2 regions of the Methylophilus sp. YYY-1 genome follow, and region 2 is predicted to be linked to the other one. Evidence: predicted binding sites of a transcription regulator. Region 2 holds the regulator's gene; the other holds the start of a gene.
What was found. The regulator sigma-54, encoded in region 2, starts transcription at its own class of promoters, with help from an activator protein. The targets are predictions, from matches to a motif close to TGGCACNNTTCCTGCT.

Region 1 (10,304 bases), on a different contig from region 2:
GGCTGAATTTGCGGCCACCTTCGTCACAACTCTCGGCGCCAAAGCCATTATCTTTGCCTTCCGTATTCATCAGCACAAAGCGGGTGGCGTTCCACAGTTTGTTGCAGAAGTTGCGGTAACCTTCACAGCGTTGCAGGTCAAACTTGATGTCACGGCCAGGTGAAGCCAGGCTGGCAAAAGTAAACCTTAAAGCATCCGTACCATACGCTGCAATGCCTTCCGGGAATTCCTTGCGGGTACGTTTCTCGATTTTTTCCGCATCTTTCGGGTTCATCAGGCCGGTGGTGCGTTTTTTCAGCAGCGATTCCAGATCAATGCCATCAATCAAATCAATCGGGTCCAGCACATTGCCTTTGGACTTGGACATTTTCTGGCCTTCAGCATCGCGTATCAGACCGTGCACATACACATGCTTGAACGGGATTTTGCCGGTCAGGTGCTTGGTCATCATGACCATACGCGCCACCCAGAAAAAGATAATGTCAAAACCAGTGACTAATACTGAGGAGGGCAGGTATTGCTGCAAGGCCTGATTCTGCGCGTCCAGTGTTTCGTCGCCGGTCCAGTCTAAGGTGGAAAATGGCCACAGGGCAGAGGAGTACCAGGTATCTAACACGTCATCATCGCGCTTTAAATTACCGGTGTAACCTGCTTTGGCCGCCATCTCGGTAGCTTCTGCTTCATCATGCGCGACAAACACTTCGCCGTTTTCACCATACCAAGCAGGGATTTGATGCCCCCACCATAACTGACGTGAAATACACCAATCCTGAATATTATTCAGCCACTGGTTATAGGTATTTACCCAGTTTTCCGGGTAAAACTTGATCTGGCCATCCGCCACCACTTCGAGCGCTTTTTCGGTGATGCTTTTGCCATCTTCGCCCGGCTTGCTCATCGCCACAAACCACTGGTCGGTGAGCATGGGTTCAATCACGACATTGGTACGGTCGCCCCGTGGCACTTTGAGCTTGTGTTTTTCAACTTTGACCAGGAAACCACCAGTCTCCAGGTCGGCCACCACTTGTTTGCGCGCGGCAAAGCGCTCTAATCCTACCAAGTGGGCGGGTAAAGCAATCGCAGGTTTGACACTGCCATCAGCGGCATAGACTTCTGCAACTTCTGGCACGAAGCCTTGCAGGTTCAGGATCACAACTTTATCCAAGCCCTGGCGCTGGCCGACCATATTGTCGTTAAAGTCATGCGCAGGCGTGACCTTGACCACACCAGTACCAAACTCCTTATCCACGTAATCATCCGCGATAATCGGAATTTCGCGGTTACACAACGGAAGAGTCACGTTTTTGCCGATCAAATGCGCATAACGCTCATCCTCAGGGTGCACCATCACCGCCACATCACCCAGCATGGTTTCCGGGCGCGTAGTGGCCACAGTCAAGTGGCCGGAACCATCCGCCAGTGGATAGTTGATATGCCACATCGAGCCGTCTTCTTCTTCCTGCACCACTTCTAGGTCAGAAACGGCAGTGCCCAGTTTCACATCCCAGTTCACCAGGCGTTTGCCACGGTAAATCAGGCCTTCGTTGTACAGACGGACAAAGCTTTCGGTGACGACCTTGTTGAGGCCGGCATCCATGGTGAAACGCTCACGGCTCCAGTCGGGTGAGGTGCCCAGGCGGCGCATTTGTTTGGTGATGGTGCCACCGGAGTATTCTTTCCATTCCCAGACTTTTTCGAGGAATTTTTCGCGGCCGAGGTCGTGGCGGCTCACGCCTTGCGCATCGAGCTGGCGCTCGACCACAATTTGTGTGGCAATGCCTGCGTGGTCGGTGCCTGGTTGCCACAAGGTGTTATCCCCGCGCATACGGTGATAGCGGGTCAGCGCATCCATGATGGTCTGGTTAAAGCCGTGGCCCATGTGCAGCGTGCCAGTCACGTTGGGTGGCGGCAGCAAAATGCAGAAATTATCTTTGACCTGCGGGTTCATGCCGGCGGCGTAATAGCCTTTGCCTTCCCAAAAAGCATACCACTGGCTTTCAATGGTTTTCGGATCAAAAGATTTAGCGAGTTCGCGGGTAGAGCTGGATGTATTGGTTTGTGTAGTCATGCGCGGGATTTTACCACAGCCGCCCCCTTGTTCTGGAGCACCTGTCCCCGTAGCACTAGTCCTGTCATATTAAATTCACTGCCAGCGATTAATTTAGTCAAAATTTTTTAATTATGGAGTTTTGACATGACTTTTAAACTAGCCGCCATGACCGTGGCCATTTCACTGGCATTGCCTGCCTTGGCAAATGCAACCCCTTCATTGATCGCGATTGGCAGTTTGTCCGGGACCACGGACTTGTCCAGTTTCACTGGCATGCTGGAAAACGGTGTGGATCATCAGAATGTATTGGGTGGCATAGGCTCTGGCCTGGCTTGGGCGGGTGGTAGTACTTTCCTGGCGTTGCCAGACCGTGGCCCGAATGCTAGCGAGTATAACCCGCTGGTAGACAATACCACCTCTTACATTTCGCGCTTTCAAACGCTCAACCTCAGTTTGCAACAAACTTACAATGGTTCGAGCTACAGTTATAACCTGACCCCGACATTAACTGGCACCACGCTGTTATACAGCAATACGCCACTTAACTACGGCACCGGGGCCGCTGGCACAGGTAGCGTGGGCGGCCAAAACTACACATTGGGCAGTGGCGCGACGGTAAATGCAGGTAAATATTATTTTAATGGCCGTTCAGATAACTTTTTGGCGGGTACCAACTCCAGCAACTCGAATAATGGCCGTTTCGACCCAGAGGCCATCCGCGTTTCTAACGATGGCAAAAGCGTTTATATCAGCGATGAATATGGCCCTTATGTCTATCAGTTTGACCGCGCGACCGGCGCCAGAACCAATGTCTACAACTTGCCTTCAGCATTTACTGCGCAAAATTTGAGCAGCCAGGGTGCGAATGAAATCAGTGGCAATACCAGCGGCCGTGTGGCCAACAAAGGCATGGAAGGCCTGGCCATTACGCCTGATGGCAAAACACTGGTTGGTTTTGAGCAAAGCCCGCTGATTCAGGATGGTGGCGATGGTGGTCGTACCAACCGTATCGTGACGATTGATACGAAAACGGGGGCTACCAAGCAGTATGTCTATGACAACTTCCTCTCTGATAAAAACAAGAGCTACAACATCAGCGAGATTCTGGCGGTCAATGACCATACCTTCTTTGTGCTTGAGCGTGATGGCAAGGGCGCGGGCGATGGTTCCAAGGCGGATGTGAAACGTATCTACAAAATCGACCTGAATGATGCAAATGGCGATGGCGTCGTGGGTGACCAAGCGGTAGATATTGGCTCATTGAACAGTGGTGCTGGCATCAGTGGCCAAAATAACTTGCAGAGCTATGCTGTGCAAAAAAGCTTGTTCCTTGACCTGAAAGCGGCGCTCATCAATGCCGGGATTACCAATACTAACATTCCTGCCAAGCTCGAAGGCATGACTTTTGGCGAGGACATCATGGAGGGTGGCGTGCTGTATCACACCCTGTATGTGGCCAATGATAATGACTTTGTGCCAGGCATCGCAGGGGACAACAAGTTCTTTGTGTTCAAGTTTACCGATGCAGACTTGAATGGCAGTCAATTTGTGAACCAGGCATTGTCCGTCAGTGCCGTGCCTGAGCCAGCCAATGTTTCGATGCTGATTTCTGGCCTGTTCCTGATGGGTTGGTTGCAACGTCGTCGTCAGCGCTAATCGAGCTGTTGTGAGTAAAAAGCCGCCTTTACAAGGCGGCTTTTTTTATGCGGCTGGATCGTTTGAAAATCGTTCATCGTCGTTGGCAAACACCAGCGGCTCAACTTTTTTCCAGTAGCGGCTAAACCGCATCAGCTCATGGTCGCTGAAGTGGGTGTCATAGAGGCTGGGTTCTTGTAGCCAAGTAAGTCGTGCATCGTCAGCCGCTGCTTTGAGCAGCGCGTTCGGAGTGTTCTGGCTGATGATATGCCTCTGCGAATAGCTTGCCAGTACTTGTGCTGTGCTGCCAAGCCATATGTCTGTCTCTGGGATTTCGCTCAGGCAATCGGCCATGAATTGCAGGCGTTTCAGGGGCCATTGCCCATAAAGTGCAGGGTCAAATACAAAGACGCGAGGGGCCTTACTCTTTAGTAGAGCATGCTCTGGCGATAACATTTCGTCATGAAGCCAAACCACAGCACTGTCGTCACGAAGGGGCAAATGCTGCGCTGTTATTTCCACAGGCAAATACGCGCTGTGGCTGGCAGCAGCCTCATCACCTGTTTGCGGCGGAGGGGCGCCAAACAATTGTTGATGCAATGTTTCGTAGCTGGCATCGAACGGGCAACGCACAGGACATTGCTGGCACCAGTGTCCGCCGCCGAATTTGACGATATTCTCTTTGTTGAAGAAATAAGGTTTATGGCTAAAGCTGGCGCCTATCCATTGCCATGAGAGGTGATTGGAAGCTAGGTCACCATCCAGCAGGTTTTGTTCAAACCAGTCTGCCGCCTGGCGCCAGTCTACTTTTAACCAGTGCAATACATAGGCTGCAAACCACATGCGGGCATGGTTGTGTACGTAACCCTCTTGTCGCAGCTGACGCACAATTTCATCCATGCATACCAGCCCGGTGAATCCCTGCGCAATAAAGTCAGGCAAGGGTTGTGTACCCAGGGCCACTTTAGGTGACTCCATGGGTTGTTTGATTGCCTCACCAAAACGGTACCAGACTTGCCTGAAGTAGTCGCGGTAGCTAAGCTCGGCAATCAGTTTGACACCGCGCTTGCCAGCGCTTTGGCGGACGCTGTTCACCGTCTCTTGCAAGGACAGGCAGCCATGGCGCAAGTAAGGCGAAAGCCGGGTGGCTGCGCCATCCAGATGATTCCGGGTCTGGTGATACGCATCGGCATCAATGGCCGCCAGTCGCTGCAATGCCGTGACGCGGCCGCCTTGCCAGCGGTCGTCCAAATCTGGTCCGCTGGCCTGCGGAAAGCAGGTGCGGATTTGTACCAGCCGTTCCCGGCGGTCAGTCGCAAGCGTAAGGCGGACAGGCGGTTGAGTCATTCCCCCATTTTGACACAAGTAGTGATACCATGCGCTCAAAGATTCGTGGTCGTTTATTCATCGTGGTTTGGGGGGGCGGGTTATGCAGACAGGATGGTGGTGGTGCGGATTGGGCCTGGTGCTGTTATGCTCGGAAATGCTGCTCGGCACCTTGTACTTGTTATGGCTAGGCATTGCCGCACTGGCAATGGCAGCGCTCACCCTGGTTTGGCCAGAGATGTCATTAGCCTTGCAAGCCCTGAATTATGCCGTGCTGGCGGCACTGGCCTTGACCATCATGCGCAAGCTGGAGAAACGCAAGCCTGACTTGCGGGTTGGACAGGCGCAGGGCGAGGAAATCGGTCGTGAAGGCGTGGTGATTGAGGCTATTTCTCCCATGCAACCGGGCAAGATCCGGTTTGCCCAAGGGGTGTTGGGTAGCCGCGAATGGGTAGCTTATGCCGATACGGCCATGGCTGTGCAACAAGCGGCAATCATTGTCGCCGTGGAAGGCAACAGCTTGCGTGTGGCGCCTGCCCACCACGGTTAATCGTTTTAATTATTGAGGGGAGTCGTCATGACCGAAGTCAGTGTCATTGTGATCGTACTGGTAGTGATCGCCATCGTGAAAGGGGTACGTATTGTGCCGCAGGGCGAAGAATGGGTGGTCGAGCGGCTCGGTAAATTTGCCGGCATTCTCAAGCCAGGCCTCAATGTGATCAACCCGGTATTCAGTAATGTCAGTTACAAGGTGACCACCAAAGACATCATTCTCGATGTCCCAGAGCAGGAGGTGATCACCCGTGATAACGCGGTGATTCTGGCCAATGCGGTGGCGTTTATCAAAGTGACCAATATCGAGCGTGCGGTCTACGGCATCGAAAATTTTCGTGAAGCCATGCGCAATATGGTACAAACCAGTTTGCGTTCTATCATCGGTGGCATGGACCTCAATCATGCGCTGACCTCGCGTGACCGGATCAAGGCGGAGCTTAAAGAAGCGATTGCCGATGAGGCGCTGGACTGGGGCCTCACCGTGAAAAGTGTGGAGATTCAAGACATCAAACCCTCTGCCAATATGCAGGATGCGATGGAGCGTCAGGCAGCGGCCGAGCGGGAGCGTGTGGCGGTGGTGACCGAAGCCGAAGGCGCCAAGCAGTCGTTGATCTTGAATGCAGAAGCCCGGCTGGAAGCCGCGCGTAAAGACGCAGAGGCGCAAATGGTGGGTGCTCAAGCCTCAGCAGCGGCGATTAAAATGATTGCCGAGGCGGTCAAGGAAAACAATACCTCCGCCACCTTTTTGCTGGGGGACCGTTATATTCAATCAATGCAAAAAATGGCCGACTCCAACAATAGCAAAATTGTTGTGCTGCCAGGCGATGTGGTGAGCGCGGTCAAAAATCTGGTAGGCGGCAGCAAGTAAGTCGATCAGGGGTAGCGTTTAATTGCCACCACGCGCTGGGTTTTGGCGTGGCTGGCATATTTCCTGCATCACACTGCTTAAAATCATAATATTATTGAGGATCAGCAGTGGCTATACGCGTCGCTTTACATCACCGCACCCGCTATCAATTTGACCGCCTGGTCAATCTTTCGCCACACGAAGTCCGCCTCAAGCCCGCTGCCCACGCGCGCACGCCGATTTTGTCGTATTCTCTGACGGTTAATCCTGAGCAGCATTTTATCAACTGGCAGCAAGACCCCTACGGCAACTACATTGCCCGTTACGTATTCCCCGAAATGGTGCGTGAGCTCGACTTTACGGTCGATTTGGTGGCAGATATGACCGTCATCAATCCGTTTGATTTTTTTGTCGAGAAATATGCCGAGCATTACCCCTTTAACTATACCGCGCAGCAGGCGTTCGAGCTGACCGCCTATTTGCAGCCCGATCCGGTCGGGCCCTTGTTGCAGGCGTGGATGACGGAAATGCGGCAAGCCGTGATCAAACCCGAAGTCGGCATTGTCGACTTTCTGGTGGCCGTCAATCAGCGTTTGCAGGCTGAAATCGGCTATACCGTGCGCATGGAGCCGGGCATACAAACCCCGGAAGAGTCTCTGCAGAAGCGCACAGGGTCTTGCCGGGACTCGGCTTGGTTGCTGGTGCAAATCATGCGCCACCTGGGCTTGGCCGCGCGCTTTGTTTCCGGCTACCTGATTCAGCTCAAGGCCGACGTTGCGGCGCTGGATGGCCCCAGTGGCACCGACAAGGATTTTACCGATTTGCATGCCTGGACCGAGGTGTTTATTCCCGGCGCAGGATGGGTTGGGTTGGATCCTACCTCTGGACTGATGGCCGGAGAGGGGCATATTCCGTTGGCGTGTACGGCGATTCCTTCCTCGGCAGCGCCAGTGACTGGCTTCACCGATATCGCCGAGGTCACGTTCACGCATGAGATGACAGTAACGCGCATTCACGAAGACCCGCGCGTGACCAAGCCTTACAGCGAAGCGGACTGGCAGGCCATCCTCAAGCTGGGTGACAAGGTGGATGTTGAGCTCAAAAAACACGATGTGCGGCTGACGCAAGGCGGCGAACCGACTTTTGTGTCGATTGATGATATGGATGGCGCACAATGGAACACCCTGGCACTGGGAGATCACAAGCGGCAACTGGCCGGTGACCTGGCTTTGCGCCTGAAAGCGCACTTTGCCCCGGATGGCTTTTTGCATTATGGCCAGGGCAAATGGTATCCCGGTGAGCCTTTGCCGCGCTGGGCCATCAATATTTACTGGCGCCCGGATGGCAAGCCGGTGTGGCGCGATGCCAGCCTGTTTTCAGCCGAAGGTCATAATGACGGCTATGGCGTAGCGCAGGCAGAAGCTTTTTCCCGTCATCTGGCCGACATGTTGGGCTTTCCCAAAGATTGTGTGATTGCCGCGTATGAAGACGTGATGAGTCTCGCGCAACAAGAGCAGCAGTTACCGGTGAATCTCGATCCGCTCAAGCTGGATTTGCAGGATGCGACAGAGCGCAAACGGCTGGCAGATTTGCTCAACCAGGGCTTGGGGCAAGTGGTTGGTTATGTTATGCCGCTCAAGCCGGACGAGAGCCAGTCTGCCGGGGCATGGCTGACCAGCAAGTGGCCGTTGCGCCGCGAACATTTGTATCTGCTGGGTGGTGACTCGCCCATGGGCTTGCGCTTGCCCTTGTCCTCGCTGCCATGGCAGTTGCCTGCAGAGATGGAGCCAGAATTTCCCCTGGACCCGTTTGAGCCACAGGCAGCGTTGGCGACCGCCAAATCACCCAAGGTGCGGATCAAGCACAAAACAACGCAGCCGCTGGCTCGGGAAGTGGTCCATACCGCGTTATGCGTACAGGTGCGCAATGGCCGGCTGTATGTGTTTATGCCGCCAGTCAGCCGACTGGAAGACTATCTGGATTTGCTAAGTGCCATTGAGCAAACTGCGGCCGATTTGAAACTCAAACTGTGGCTGGAAGGCTATCCCCCACCACGCGACAGCAGGCTCAAGTTGCTCAGTGTGACGCCGGACCCCGGCGTGATCGAAGTGAATATCCACCCGGCGAAAACCTGGAAAGAGCTGGTGACAAACATCAACGTCTTGTACGACGAGGCGCGTCTATGCCGGCTCGGCACCGAGAAATTCATGCTGGATGGCCGCCACACCGGCACTGGCGGCGGTAACCATGTCACGCTGGGTGGGGAAACGCCGGCGGATAGCCCCATGTTGCGGCGCCCGGATGTATTACGTAGCCTGATTACCTACTGGCAAAATCACCCCGCCTTGTCTTATCTGTTTTCAGGGACCTTTATTGGCCCGACCAGTCAGGCGCCGCGCGTGGATGAGGCCAGGGATGACAATTTGTATGAGTTGACGATTGCTTTTCAGCAGATGGAACAAGCCTTACCCGCAGGCAAGGAAAGCGAGCAGCCGTGGCTGGTCGACCGGCTACTGCGCAATTTGCTGGTGGATTTAACCGGTAACACGCACCGCTCGGAGTTTTCCATCGACAAACTCTATTCGCCGGATGGCCCCACTGGCCGCCTTGGGCTGGTGGAATTCCGTGCTTTTGAAATGCCGCCGCATGCGCGCATGAGTTTGCTGCAAAGCCTGTTACTGCGTGCGCTGGTGGCCCGCTTCTGGAAAACGCCATATACCGGCAAACTGGTGCACTGGGGGACCGAGCTGCATGACCGCTGGATGTTGCCGCATTTTGTGGCGCAAGATATCGCCGATGTCGTGGCCGATTTGCGAGATGCGGGATATGCCTTTGAACAGCGCTGGTTTGAGCCCTTTGTCGAGTTCCGTTTTCCGCGCTATGGCACCGCGGCCTATCATGGCGTGGAGTTGGAGTTGCGCCAGGCCATAGAGCCCTGGAATGTACTGGGCGAAGAGATGGCGGGCGGGGGCACCGCGCGTTACGTGGACTCTTCCGTCGAGCGCATGCAGTTGCGTGTGCGGGGCCTGACCGATGGTCGCCATGTCGTGACCTGTAATGGCCGACCCTTGCCGCTGCAACCAACCGGCCATGCCGGGGAATATGTGGCTGGCATCCGCTTCCGTGCCTGGAGTCCGTGGTCAGCGCTGCATCCGACCATTCCGGTGCAAGCGCCGCTGGTGTTTGATCTGGTGGATACCTGGAGTGAAAAATCCCTGGGAGGATGCACCTACCATGTCTCGCACCCAGGGGGGCGCAATTACAATACGTTCCCGGTGAATGCCAATGAAGCTGAGGCACGGCGTTTTGCACGATTCTGGGCGCATGGCCATACGGCGGGCAAGGTGACTGTGGTAAAAGAACCACCGAATCCACGTTTTCCATTTACGCTTGATCTGCGATGGCAGCCGAATGTGTGAACATCCTGTTACACTCAAGGTCTTGTTTAATAGGCCGCGCGTTTGAGTCGCACCATGATCCTCGCCTAACCACGCATGCAACCAGTGCTTAATCAACTTTATTTTTCTGACCGCTATAACGAACTGTTGGATAGCAGGGGCCAGCCACGTCCGCACTGGCAGGCCCTGGTTTCTCAGCTGGAGAGTGAAGAGCCTGCCGTCATGCGCAAGCGCATGGAGGCCGTGCAGCGTCAGATTCGTGATAATGGCGTGACGTATAACGTCTATGCAGACACGCATGGCGTGCAGCGGCCGTGGGATCTGGATGTCTTGCCGCTGATTATTCCCTCGCACGAGTGGCAGCATATCGCTGCTGCCGTGGCGCAGCGGGCCACCTTGCTCAATCAGGTATTGCTGGACGTATATGGTGAACAGCGCCTGTTTGCCAGTGGTCAACTGCCGCCGGCGCTGATTTACGGTCATAACGGCTTTT
Region 2 (10,304 bases):
ATCCTGCAAGGCACCGCCAAAAAAGGCGACGTCCTCGGCATTGCCCGCATTGCCGCGATCCAGGCCAGCAAAAAAACCAGCGATCTCATACCGCTCTGCCACCCGCTTAGCCTAAGCCGCGTAGATGTCAGTTTTATGGCGAATGAAACGCAACACAGTATTACTTGCCGAGTGCAATGTGAGACCACCGGGCAAACCGGGGTGGAAATGGAAGCCTTGACTGCTGTACAGGTTGGCCTGTTAACGATTTACGATATGTGCAAAGCCATTGATAGAGGCATGACAATACAAAGTGTTCGGGTGCTCGAGAAGCATGGTGGGAAAAGTGGGGATTGGCTGGCGGACTAAGCAACACAAGTTACCACACTAAACATTTCCTTTCGCCTCTCGTCAAGTTACTTTCTGTTGCTTTCCCCACAGAAAGTCACCACAACTAACGCAGTGTTGCGGCGAAGGCTAACCTTTAGGTTAAGCCACGCAGTGGCGACCGAAGCCAAAGAAGAGGGCACCCAGCCATCACGGCCTCACTGTTGCCTTGCATTGTTGGCTACGGTTGCTATGCTTAACATCGCTACGCGAGTTAGCCTACACCGTAACAGACTGCTTTGCAGTCTTAGTGATCAACAAGTAAGCGGTCACGAACCTCGCCTTAGCATCTTTGCCGCGGAGCTCAGACAGTCGCTCCCTTCTTCCTTACTTTGTTTCCGCTACTCAGCGCGATGGGATTTATCCCGTCAAAGTCACACTGTTGAAATTTGGACCGTTCAAAAAGTAATTCTTTTTTAATTCATGGACGCTTGCAGTTGCATGGTTTTCGGGGGGCCCATCTGACGCACCAAGCAACGCATGGTTGGCGGGAGTACTCGGCCATCGGCTGTCCGAGATCCGCAGTGGCTTGCGTCTTGTGCAAGCCGCCAGGGCAAGTTTCGATGGCCGCTCGGCAAGCCGAGTAGCACAGCAAACAAGCGGAAGCTGGGGTGCACTTTTTTCTGCTTACTTTATCTTTGAGTGCAAGCAAAGAAAAGTAACTCGCCTAAAGGCGAAAAGGAAAGTTGGTTAGTATGCCGAAGCAGACCCACTGTTACCAAAAAGTTAAAGAATTACCTTCTTTACTTAAGCCAACAATGCCGCAATCCGCCGCGCACATTCTGGCGCCATGGTGACGCCATAGCGAAAATGACCGGTATTCAAATACAGATTTTCAATGTTTGGATGACGGCCTATCGTCGGGATATTGTGCGGCGTGCCGGGGCGCAAGCCACTCCAGTGTTTGATCACTGATTGCCCTCGCAGGGCTGGCAGAATCGCCTCGGCTTTTTGCAGCATTTCAAGACGCATGCTTTCAGTCACCCCGGTATCAAAACCGACATCTTCCAGACTACTGCCGGCTAGTAAGTGACCATCCCGACGTTGCAGCATGTAAAAACCTTCACGGTAAATAATATGCGGTAGCAGGCCAGGGGACATCTGATACAACAGCATTTGCCCGCGCATGGGCTTGATCTCCAGACTCAGCGCGGTTTGTTTGAGTAGCTCAAAACTCCAGGCGCCGGAGGTGACGACAAAATGGTCGGCAGACAAGGTTTCGCCTGTTGTGGTTTGCCAGGTGTGGATGGCGGAGGCGCCCTCTTGCAAGGGCATGAGTTGTGTTTGTTCGCGCAGAGTGACGCCATGCTTGATCAACCAGGCTTTGAGCGATTGTAGCAGGCGCGGGTTACGGATTTGCACCACTTCTGGAATCAGCAGGTTATCTCCTTGCAACTCTGCTTGCAGTCCATAGCGCTGGCACCAGTCCAGGGCTGCTTGCTGGTCAAACGGTGGCTGGATCAGCATGCCGCTACGCGTGCATTCGGGGTCTATACCGGTTTCGGCAAAGAGCTCCGCACTGACGGCTGGATAGGCGCGCGCACCAGCCAGCGCCAGCTCGTTGACAATCTCCTGATAAAACCAGGGCAACAGCGGAAAAGCGATGCCCGCCCCAGCCCACGAAGATTCGCCTGATGTTTGGGCCGCGACGATATTGCGCTCAACCAGCGTGACGGTGTGCCCTTGTTTCTTTAACTGCATGGCAGTGAGGCAGCCTACGATGCCACCGCCGACCACGACCACTGAAGTGTTTGCCATAAGACCCGGTATTTAAAATGAAAAAGCCTGAGGCCCCGAGCTGCAACAGTCAGGGCCTCAGGCCTCTATTGTCTTACGGTTTACGGCCAGAAATCAAATAGACTTCCATCGCGATGAGGGCGGCATTGCTGCCGAGCAGGACCAGAATATCGCCTTCGTTGAGAATAATATCCGGTCTGGGTGCAATCGGTTCTGGCATATTGGTGCGCCGGAGCTGTTTGACCTCGACCGCAAAATCCTCAAACGGGATATGGTCCAAGCGCAAACCATGCGCATAAAAGTTTTTATACATCTCGACCGAATGCAGTTGTGGCAGGGCGGCGGTGGTCGTATCCGCATCGCTCACGCCACGGAAGTAACCTTTGAACATTTTGTACCGCTCTTCGCGGAACAGACGGATACGTTTGACCACGCGGTTAAGCGGAATCCCCAGCGTGACCAGTGCATGCGAGGCCAGCATGAGGCTACCCTCCAGAATTTCCGGCACCACTTCTGCCGCCCCGGCATCTCGCAGCAAATCCATTTCACTGTCATCATGGGTGCGCACAATCACGGGCAAGGTTGGATATTTTTCCTGGATTACATGCAGCACCTTCATGGTGCCACGCGTTTCGGCATAGCTGACAATCACCGCTTTGGCCCTGGCCAGCCCGGCCGCCTCAAGCACAGAGCGGCGGCCTGCATCGCCGTAAATCACATTTTCACCGGCGGCGGCGGCTTCCTGAACGCGGCTGGCATCCATATCCAGTGCCACATAGGGGATATTTTCTTCGCGCAAAAAGCGGCCCAGATACTGGCCACTGCGACCATAGCCGCAGATGATGACATGATCGCGCAAATCGAGGCTGTGCTCCTGAATAGTCTCCACCACCTTGTAGCTATTACGCGTATAACTCTTGACCAGTTTGCGCGCAATCCTGCCGTTATATTGAATAATGAACGGCGCCACTAGCATAGAAAGAACTGCCACGGACAGCACCAGCTGTAGGGACTCGCCGTCAATCAAATGCGTTTGCAAGCCCAGGGCCAGCACCACAAAACTGAACTCCCCCGCCTGGCCAAGAATAATGCCGGTACGGACACCCACGCCCATCTCAAAGCCATACAACTTGGTTAAAAAGGCAATCAGGCCAATCTTGAACACCAGGAACAGGGCTAACAGGAAAACAATCAATACAATATGATTGATCAATACGGAAACGTCGAGCAGCATGCCGACGCTGATAAAAAACAGACCCAGCAAGATATCGCGGAAAGGCGCAATATCTGATTCAACCTGATAACGGTATTTGGTCTCGGAAATCAGCATCCCGGCGACAAAGGCCCCCAGCGCAAAGGACAAGCCGACATAGTTGGTGGCTGCCGCCATCAGCAGGGTGACCATCAGCACATTGAGCACAAACAACTCGCGTGAGCGCTGTTTGGCCACCAGCTCAAACCAGAAGTTAAGGATGTTTTTCCCGAACTTGAACAGTAAAAACAGCAGTACAGACGACTTGAACAGCGTCAGCCCCAACACATCCAGCCAATTGTCGCTATGCGAGCCTAGCGTCTGGATCAACACCAGAATCGGAATCACGGCCAGATCCTGGAAAAGCAGCACGCCGATACTGAGACGACCATGTCTGGAGTTAAGGTCTACACGCTCCATCAGAATTTTGGACACAATCGCGGTCGAGGACATGGTGATGGCCGCACCAATGATAAAAGCAGAAGTCAGGCTGAGCCCGGCCACTTTGCCCAGTACCAGACTAGCCAGCAAGGTCAGCACGACCTGTCCGCCCCCTAGCCCGAACAGCGTTTTTCGCATGGCATACAGCTTAGGCAGACTAAACTCGAGACCGATGCTAAACATCAAAAACACGATACCAAACTCGGCCACCTGGCGACCGGACTCTTCGTCCTCCAGCAAGCCCAGGGCGTGCGGGCCCAGCACGATGCCGATGACAAAATAGGCCAGCATGGCAGGCAAGCCGAGGATGCGGAACAAGCCCACGGCGAAGACCGAGCTGGTCAGCAGTAATAAAAGATGTATCAGGGAATCAAACATGCAAAGCTCTAACGCATTTATACCAAGCCGGTCAAACAGGGGTTTGATCGCCATCAGCCAGCGCTGAAGGGTCAAGGTCTATTATGAAACGCAATTGTTTCAGGATGATGCATCGTGCCACAAAACTTTGTTTTATGCAAAAAATGTGCCTGAGAATAAAAAAACCGTAAAAAAAGGGTGTTTTACTTTATTGTCAGGCAACTCGCTTGTTATACTTACCCGCCATGATGACAGCAAATTCCGGCATCCATCTTGTTAAAACACCCGATATCGTGTCGCGCGCACGAGGGGTGTTGTTGCACGAAGCCGATGAGATCAGGCATCTGGCAGACCGCATTGGCTCGGCTTTTGAGGCCGCCGTCCATATGATTCTGGCCTGCAAGGGCCGGGTGGTGGTCACGGGCATGGGCAAATCCGGCCATATCGGCGGCAAAATTGCGGCCACCTTGGCCAGTACCGGCACACCGGCGTTTTTCATGCACCCGGCCGAGGCCAGCCACGGCGACTTGGGCATGATTACGGCAGAAGATGTGGTGATCGCGCTGTCCAACTCTGGCGAGAGTGATGAAATTATTAATATTTTGCCGGCGATCCGCCGCATAGGTGCTCGGGTGTTGAGCATCACGGGCAGCGAAGACTCCACCTTGTCACGTGAGTCGGAAGTGCATTTGAGTGCTGCCGTGAGCCATGAGGCTTGCCCACTCGGCTTGGCTCCCACAGCCAGCACGACAGCGGCCTTGGCCCTTGGCGATGCCTTAGCACTCTGCGTGCTCGATTTGCGAGAGTTCACTGCCGAAGACTTCGCCCGTTCGCATCCCGGTGGCAGCTTGGGCAGACGGCTACTGGTGCGCATCAAGGATGTCATGCGTACCGGCGCGGCCGTGCCCCAAATTGATCAACACGCCTCCATTCAGGAAGCCATCACGCAAATTTCACTCAAGGGCATGGGCTTCACGGCTATTGTGGACCACGCGCAACGCCCAATAGGCATTTTTACCGATGGCGATTTGCGCCGCTTGTTTATGCAGGGCAAGAACAATCCACAGGCATCCATTGATACCGTGATGAACAAACAGCCGTATTTGCTGGAGACGAATCAGATGGCGGTTGAAGCAGTTAACATGATGGAGCAGCACAAAATAAATGGCTTTTTGGCAGTAGATGCCCAAGGGCAGTTGGTAGGGGCATTCAATATGCATGACTTATTGAAAGCCAAAGTCGTTTAGCTTAAACAGGCATTAGAATTCAGGCATGCTTAAACACCCCATTTTGTTGCCGATTGCGTTAATGCTGTTGCTGGCGCTGCTGACCTTCTGGATTAACCAGAATGTACAAGAGCAAGCACTCAAAATGAACATACTTAATCGCCAAGCGCCGGACTACATGTTGTACAACTTTGTGAGTACCCGCACGGATGCGTCCGGCAATACCAAATATGTGCTGGCGGCTGCAAAAATGCGCCACTTTCCTGCCAATGACTATGCAGAATTGCAGCGGCCACGCTTTACCCAGTTTGGCCTGAACAAGCCTTACACGCAAATTTATGGTCAGCAAGGACGTGTTTCCGCCAATGGTAAACTGGTGGAGTTTAGCAATCAGGTCAAGGTGATCCGCCAAGCCTCTGCCACCAAGCCAGAAACACAAATGCAAACCGAGCGGCTTTGGCTGGAGCCGGATACCGAGGTGGCACACACAGACCAGCCGGTGATCATCCGCCAAAAACCGGCGACAGTGATTACAGGCACGGGCATGCGTTTTGATAACCGGGCTGATACCATGCAATTGTTTAACCGGGTGCATGTGCATTATGAGCGTCCACCCGTCGCCAGCAATTTGGCAAGCCCGGCCCAGGCGTCAAACACAGAACGCCAATGACCGTTGATTATGGAGAAATGAGTTGAACACGCACAAGCCCTTATTTTTAGCGATCTGCATGAGCGTATGGGCGCTATTGTCCATGCCGCTGAGTGTGCTAGCCGAAGAATCTGACCGAGATCAACCGATAGAGCTTGAAGCGGATACCGTGACCGTGAACGATGCTAAAAAAATCAGTATCTACACGGGCAACGTGATTCTTAATCAGGGCACTTTGCAAATCAAGGCGGACAAAATGATCGTACGCGAGGATCAGGACGGCTTTCAACATAGCACCTGTACCGGCAACCCCACCACGTTCAAACAAAAACGTACCGGTAAAGACGAGTGGATGCAAGGCAGTGGTCAACGTATCGAATACAACGCCCGCATGGATAAAGTGCAACTGTATACCAATGCCTGGGTTAAACGTGGTGAAGACATCGTGACCGGGGACTATATCAGCTACGACGCTAACGCCGAGTATGCCGAGGTGATTGGCGGCACCAAAGCCAACCCGAACGGGACGGCTGGCAGCCGCGTCAAGGCCACCATACAGCCTAAAAATAAAACCACACCGCCTGTCATTGACAACAAGCCAACCTCTCAACAGGGGTTACGGATGAATCGCTCCTTGCAACTCAAGGTCGAACCTGCCCCTGCCGAAAACACTGGTGAGCAAGGCAAAGAGTAAGCATAAAGATGGAAACCATGGCAGCAGATCAGAACCATTTGCAGGTTAACCGCCTGAAAAAAACCTATCAGGGCCGTACCGTCGTCAAAAACACGACGCTTGAGTTACGCAGTGGCGAAGTGATCGGCTTGCTGGGTCCCAACGGGGCAGGCAAAACCACCAGCTTTTACATGATTGTCGGGTTGGTTGCGCTGGATGAAGGCAACATTACGCTGAATGGCGCCGACGTGAGCCGCGCGCCCATGCATGAGCGCGCGCGCATGGGCTTGGCTTATCTGCCCCAAGAAGCATCCATTTTCCGCAAGCTCAGCGTAACCGACAACATCCTCGCCATTCTTGAAACCCGTCCCTATACGGAAGAGCAACGTGAGGCGAGGCTTGAATCCTTGCTGGATCAATTGCATATCCAGCACATCCGCAACAGTCAGGCCGTCAGCTTGTCTGGTGGCGAACGTCGACGCGTTGAAATTGCGCGCTGCCTGGCCACTGACCCTAAATTTATTTTGCTGGATGAACCGTTCGCCGGGATTGATCCGATTGCGGTGATCGAAATCCAGAAAATCATCCGCTACCTGAGCAGTCAGAATATTGGTATTTTAATCACCGACCACAATGTGCGCGAAACGCTGGATATCTGTGACCGCGCTTATATTGTCAATGAAGGCGCTGTGTTTGCAGCAGGCACGCCCGATGAAATCATTCAGAATGAAGGTGTGCGTGAAGTGTATCTGGGCAAGAATTTTAGGCTGTAATCCGTCATGAAACAGAACCTGCAATTACGTATTTCGCAAAATCTGGCGCTGACGCCGCAGCTGCAGCAATCGATCCGTTTGCTGCAACTTTCCACGCTGGAACTGAACCAGGAACTGGAAACCATCCTGCAGGAAAACCCGTTACTGGAAATGTCAGACGGTGAAGAAGGCGAGTTTGAAGATAACACACCGCCTCCCCCCACTGTAGAAGCTGAGCCGACAGATGCCAGCTCGTTTGACATGGCAACGCAGCAAGAGATCACCGCACCGGCAGAAAGTCTGCGTGAAGACTTGCACGATGAGCTGGGCGGGAGCGAGAGCGACCTGCCCAATTTAAACGAGGAATTCACGCCGCCAGAGTTTGAAGATGATTATGAAGAGTTTGGCAGCACCAGCAACTGGGACGAAGCCGGACGCAATCATCAGGAAGACGAAGACAGTGACTTTTCCAGACAGGAAACCACCAGCATCAGTTTGCGCGAGCATCTGATTGATCAGATACAACTGGCACATTTATCGCAACGTGACATGAGCCTGGTCAAACTGCTACTGGATAGCATCACTGATGATGGCTATCTGGAGCAAGATCTGCAGGAGATTGTGGAGCACTTGCCACTCGAACTTGAGGTCGAGCTGCTGGAACTGGAAACCGCCCTCAAGCTGATCCAGAATCTGGACCCTGTAGGCGTAGGTGCGCGCGATTTACGCGAGTGCCTGCTCTTGCAACTGACGCGTTTGCCGCAAGAAACGCCACACTTGCAAACCGCCATTGCCATTGCCAAAGACCACCTGGCGCTGCTTGCCAACAAAGACTTTGTCAAACTGCGCAAGGTGCTTGGTTGCGATGAAGCGGTACTCAAGGCGGCGCAGCACCTGATCCGCCAGCAAAACCCCAGACCCGGCAGCGAGTTTTCCAGCTTTAGTCACGATCACTTTATCCAGCACGATGTGGTGGTTAAAAAAATCAAGGGCATTTGGGTCGCCTCTTTAAATGATGGCGTGATCCCCAAACTGCGCATCAACCAGATGTATGCGGACATCCTCAAGCGCAACCGCGAGAGTTCAGGCCAATACCTGCAAAGCCAGATGCAGGAAGCCAAGTGGATGATTAAAAATATCCAGCAGCGCTTCTCGACCATTTTGCGCGTGTCACAAGCCATTGTAGATCGCCAGCGCAACTTCTTTGAACATGGTGAAATTGCCATGCGGCCACTGGTGCTTCGTGAAATCGCCGAAGAACTCGACTTGCATGAAAGCACAGTTTCCCGCGTCACCACACATAAGTATATGCTCACACCGCGTGGCGTCTATGAACTCAAATACTTCTTTGGCAGCTCGGTGGCCACAGATGCAGGCGGCTCCTGCTCTGCCACCGCTATCCGCGCCTTGATCAAGCAAATGGTGGCCGAAGAAAACCCGAAAAAGCCTTTGTCGGACAACCAGATCACCGACACACTGGCACAACAAGGTATCGTCGTTGCCCGCCGTACCATAGCCAAATATCGCGAGTCCCTGAATATTCCTCCCGCGAACTTGCGCAAAACGCTCTAAACAAAAAAGGCCGCAGATGCGGCCTTTTTTGTTTCTCAGCTCAAATCACCTGATTGTGATCTTGGCAAATTTACGTTTACCCACCTGTGCGATCACTGTCACACCTTTTGTCAAAGGCAGATTCTTATCATCCACCTTGACGCTGTCGAGCTTGACGCCGCCTTGCTGCACTGCGCGCATGGCTTCACTGGTGCTTTCGACCAGGCCCGCCTGTTTCAACAATTGGCTAATGCCGATGCTCTCGCCTTCAATGGTCACTTCAACTTCGGGCACGTCATCCGGGATGCCGCCTTTGGCACGGGTCTGGAAGTCCTGCAAGGCTTTTTCAGCCGCGGCTTGACCATGGAAACGCGCCACAATTTCTTGGGCAAAGCCGACCTTGATATTGCGGGGATTTTCACCGCTGGCGACTTGCGCCTTCCATTCGGCAATGGTTTCCAGCGTCGCAAAAGACAGCAAATCAATATAGCGCCACATCAGTTCATCTGAAATCGACATGATCTTGGCAAAAATAGTCTCTGGCGCCTCGCTAATGCCAATGTAGTTACCGAGTGATTTAGACATTTTATTGACGCCATCCAACCCTTCCAGCAACGGCATCATCAGCACACATTGCTGCGACTGGCCGGCCTGCTTTTGCAACTCACGCCCCATGAGCAGGTTAAACTTCTGGTCGGTACCACCGAGCTCAAGATCCGCTTGCAGGGCGACCGAATCATATCCTTGCAGTAACGGGTACAGAAACTCGTGAATCGCAATCGGTTGATTACCCTTGAAGCGTTTGGAGAAGTCATCGCGCTCCAGCATGCGGGCCACGGTATGGCTGGCAGCCAGTTTAATCATCCCCGCCGCGCCAAGTTCACTTAACCAGTTGGAGTTAAAGACAATCTCGGTTTTGGTGGGATCCAGAATTTTGAAGACTTGTGCAGCATAGGTATCGGCGTTGGCCTTGACCTGCTCCACGGTTAAGGGTGGACGGGTGGCGCTTTTGCCAGTCGGGTCACCAATCATGCCGGTAAAGTCACCGATCAGGAATAAAATCTGATGGCCCAGGTCCTGCAACTGGCGCAATTTATTAATGAGGACGGTATGACCCAGGTGCAAGTCGGGCGCGGTAGGGTCAAAGCCTGCTTTCACACGTAACGGCTTGCCTGTTTTCAGTTTCTCGACCAGCTCCTGCTCTATCAGTAACTCATCTGCGCCACGCTTGATAATGGCCAACGCCTTGGCAATTTCTGGGCTCAATGCTGGCACTTCAGATGAGGGTTGTTTGGTATCG

Region 1: GOC95_RS14100 (transglutaminase family protein) is a predicted target of sigma-54. The motif match lies at 6,487-6,502, and genes of this name have one in related genera.

What each region holds. Positions count from the first base shown of each region.
Region 1 covers NZ_WOVG01000005.1:228,018-238,321, reverse strand. The annotation lists gene GOC95_RS14125 (valine--tRNA ligase) at 1-2,068, opposite strand, end outside; gene GOC95_RS14120 (esterase-like activity of phytase family protein) at 2,195-3,706, shown strand; gene GOC95_RS14115 (FAD-binding domain-containing protein) at 3,752-5,032, opposite strand; gene GOC95_RS14110 (NfeD family protein) at 5,115-5,561, shown strand; gene GOC95_RS14105 (SPFH domain-containing protein) at 5,589-6,434, shown strand; gene GOC95_RS14100 (transglutaminase family protein) at 6,542-9,832, shown strand; gene GOC95_RS14095 (circularly permuted type 2 ATP-grasp protein) at 9,908-10,304, shown strand, end outside.
Region 2 covers NZ_WOVG01000002.1:86,391-96,694, reverse strand. The annotation lists gene moaC (cyclic pyranopterin monophosphate synthase MoaC) at 1-348, shown strand, start outside; gene GOC95_RS07045 (FAD-dependent oxidoreductase) at 1,114-2,124, opposite strand; gene GOC95_RS07040 (cation:proton antiporter) at 2,198-4,174, opposite strand; gene GOC95_RS07035 (KpsF/GutQ family sugar-phosphate isomerase) at 4,399-5,400, shown strand; gene lptC (LPS export ABC transporter periplasmic protein LptC) at 5,426-6,049, shown strand; gene lptA (lipopolysaccharide transport periplasmic protein LptA) at 6,108-6,722, shown strand; gene lptB (LPS export ABC transporter ATP-binding protein) at 6,731-7,474, shown strand; gene GOC95_RS07015 (RNA polymerase factor sigma-54) at 7,481-9,025, shown strand; gene tyrS (tyrosine--tRNA ligase) at 9,071-10,304, opposite strand, start outside.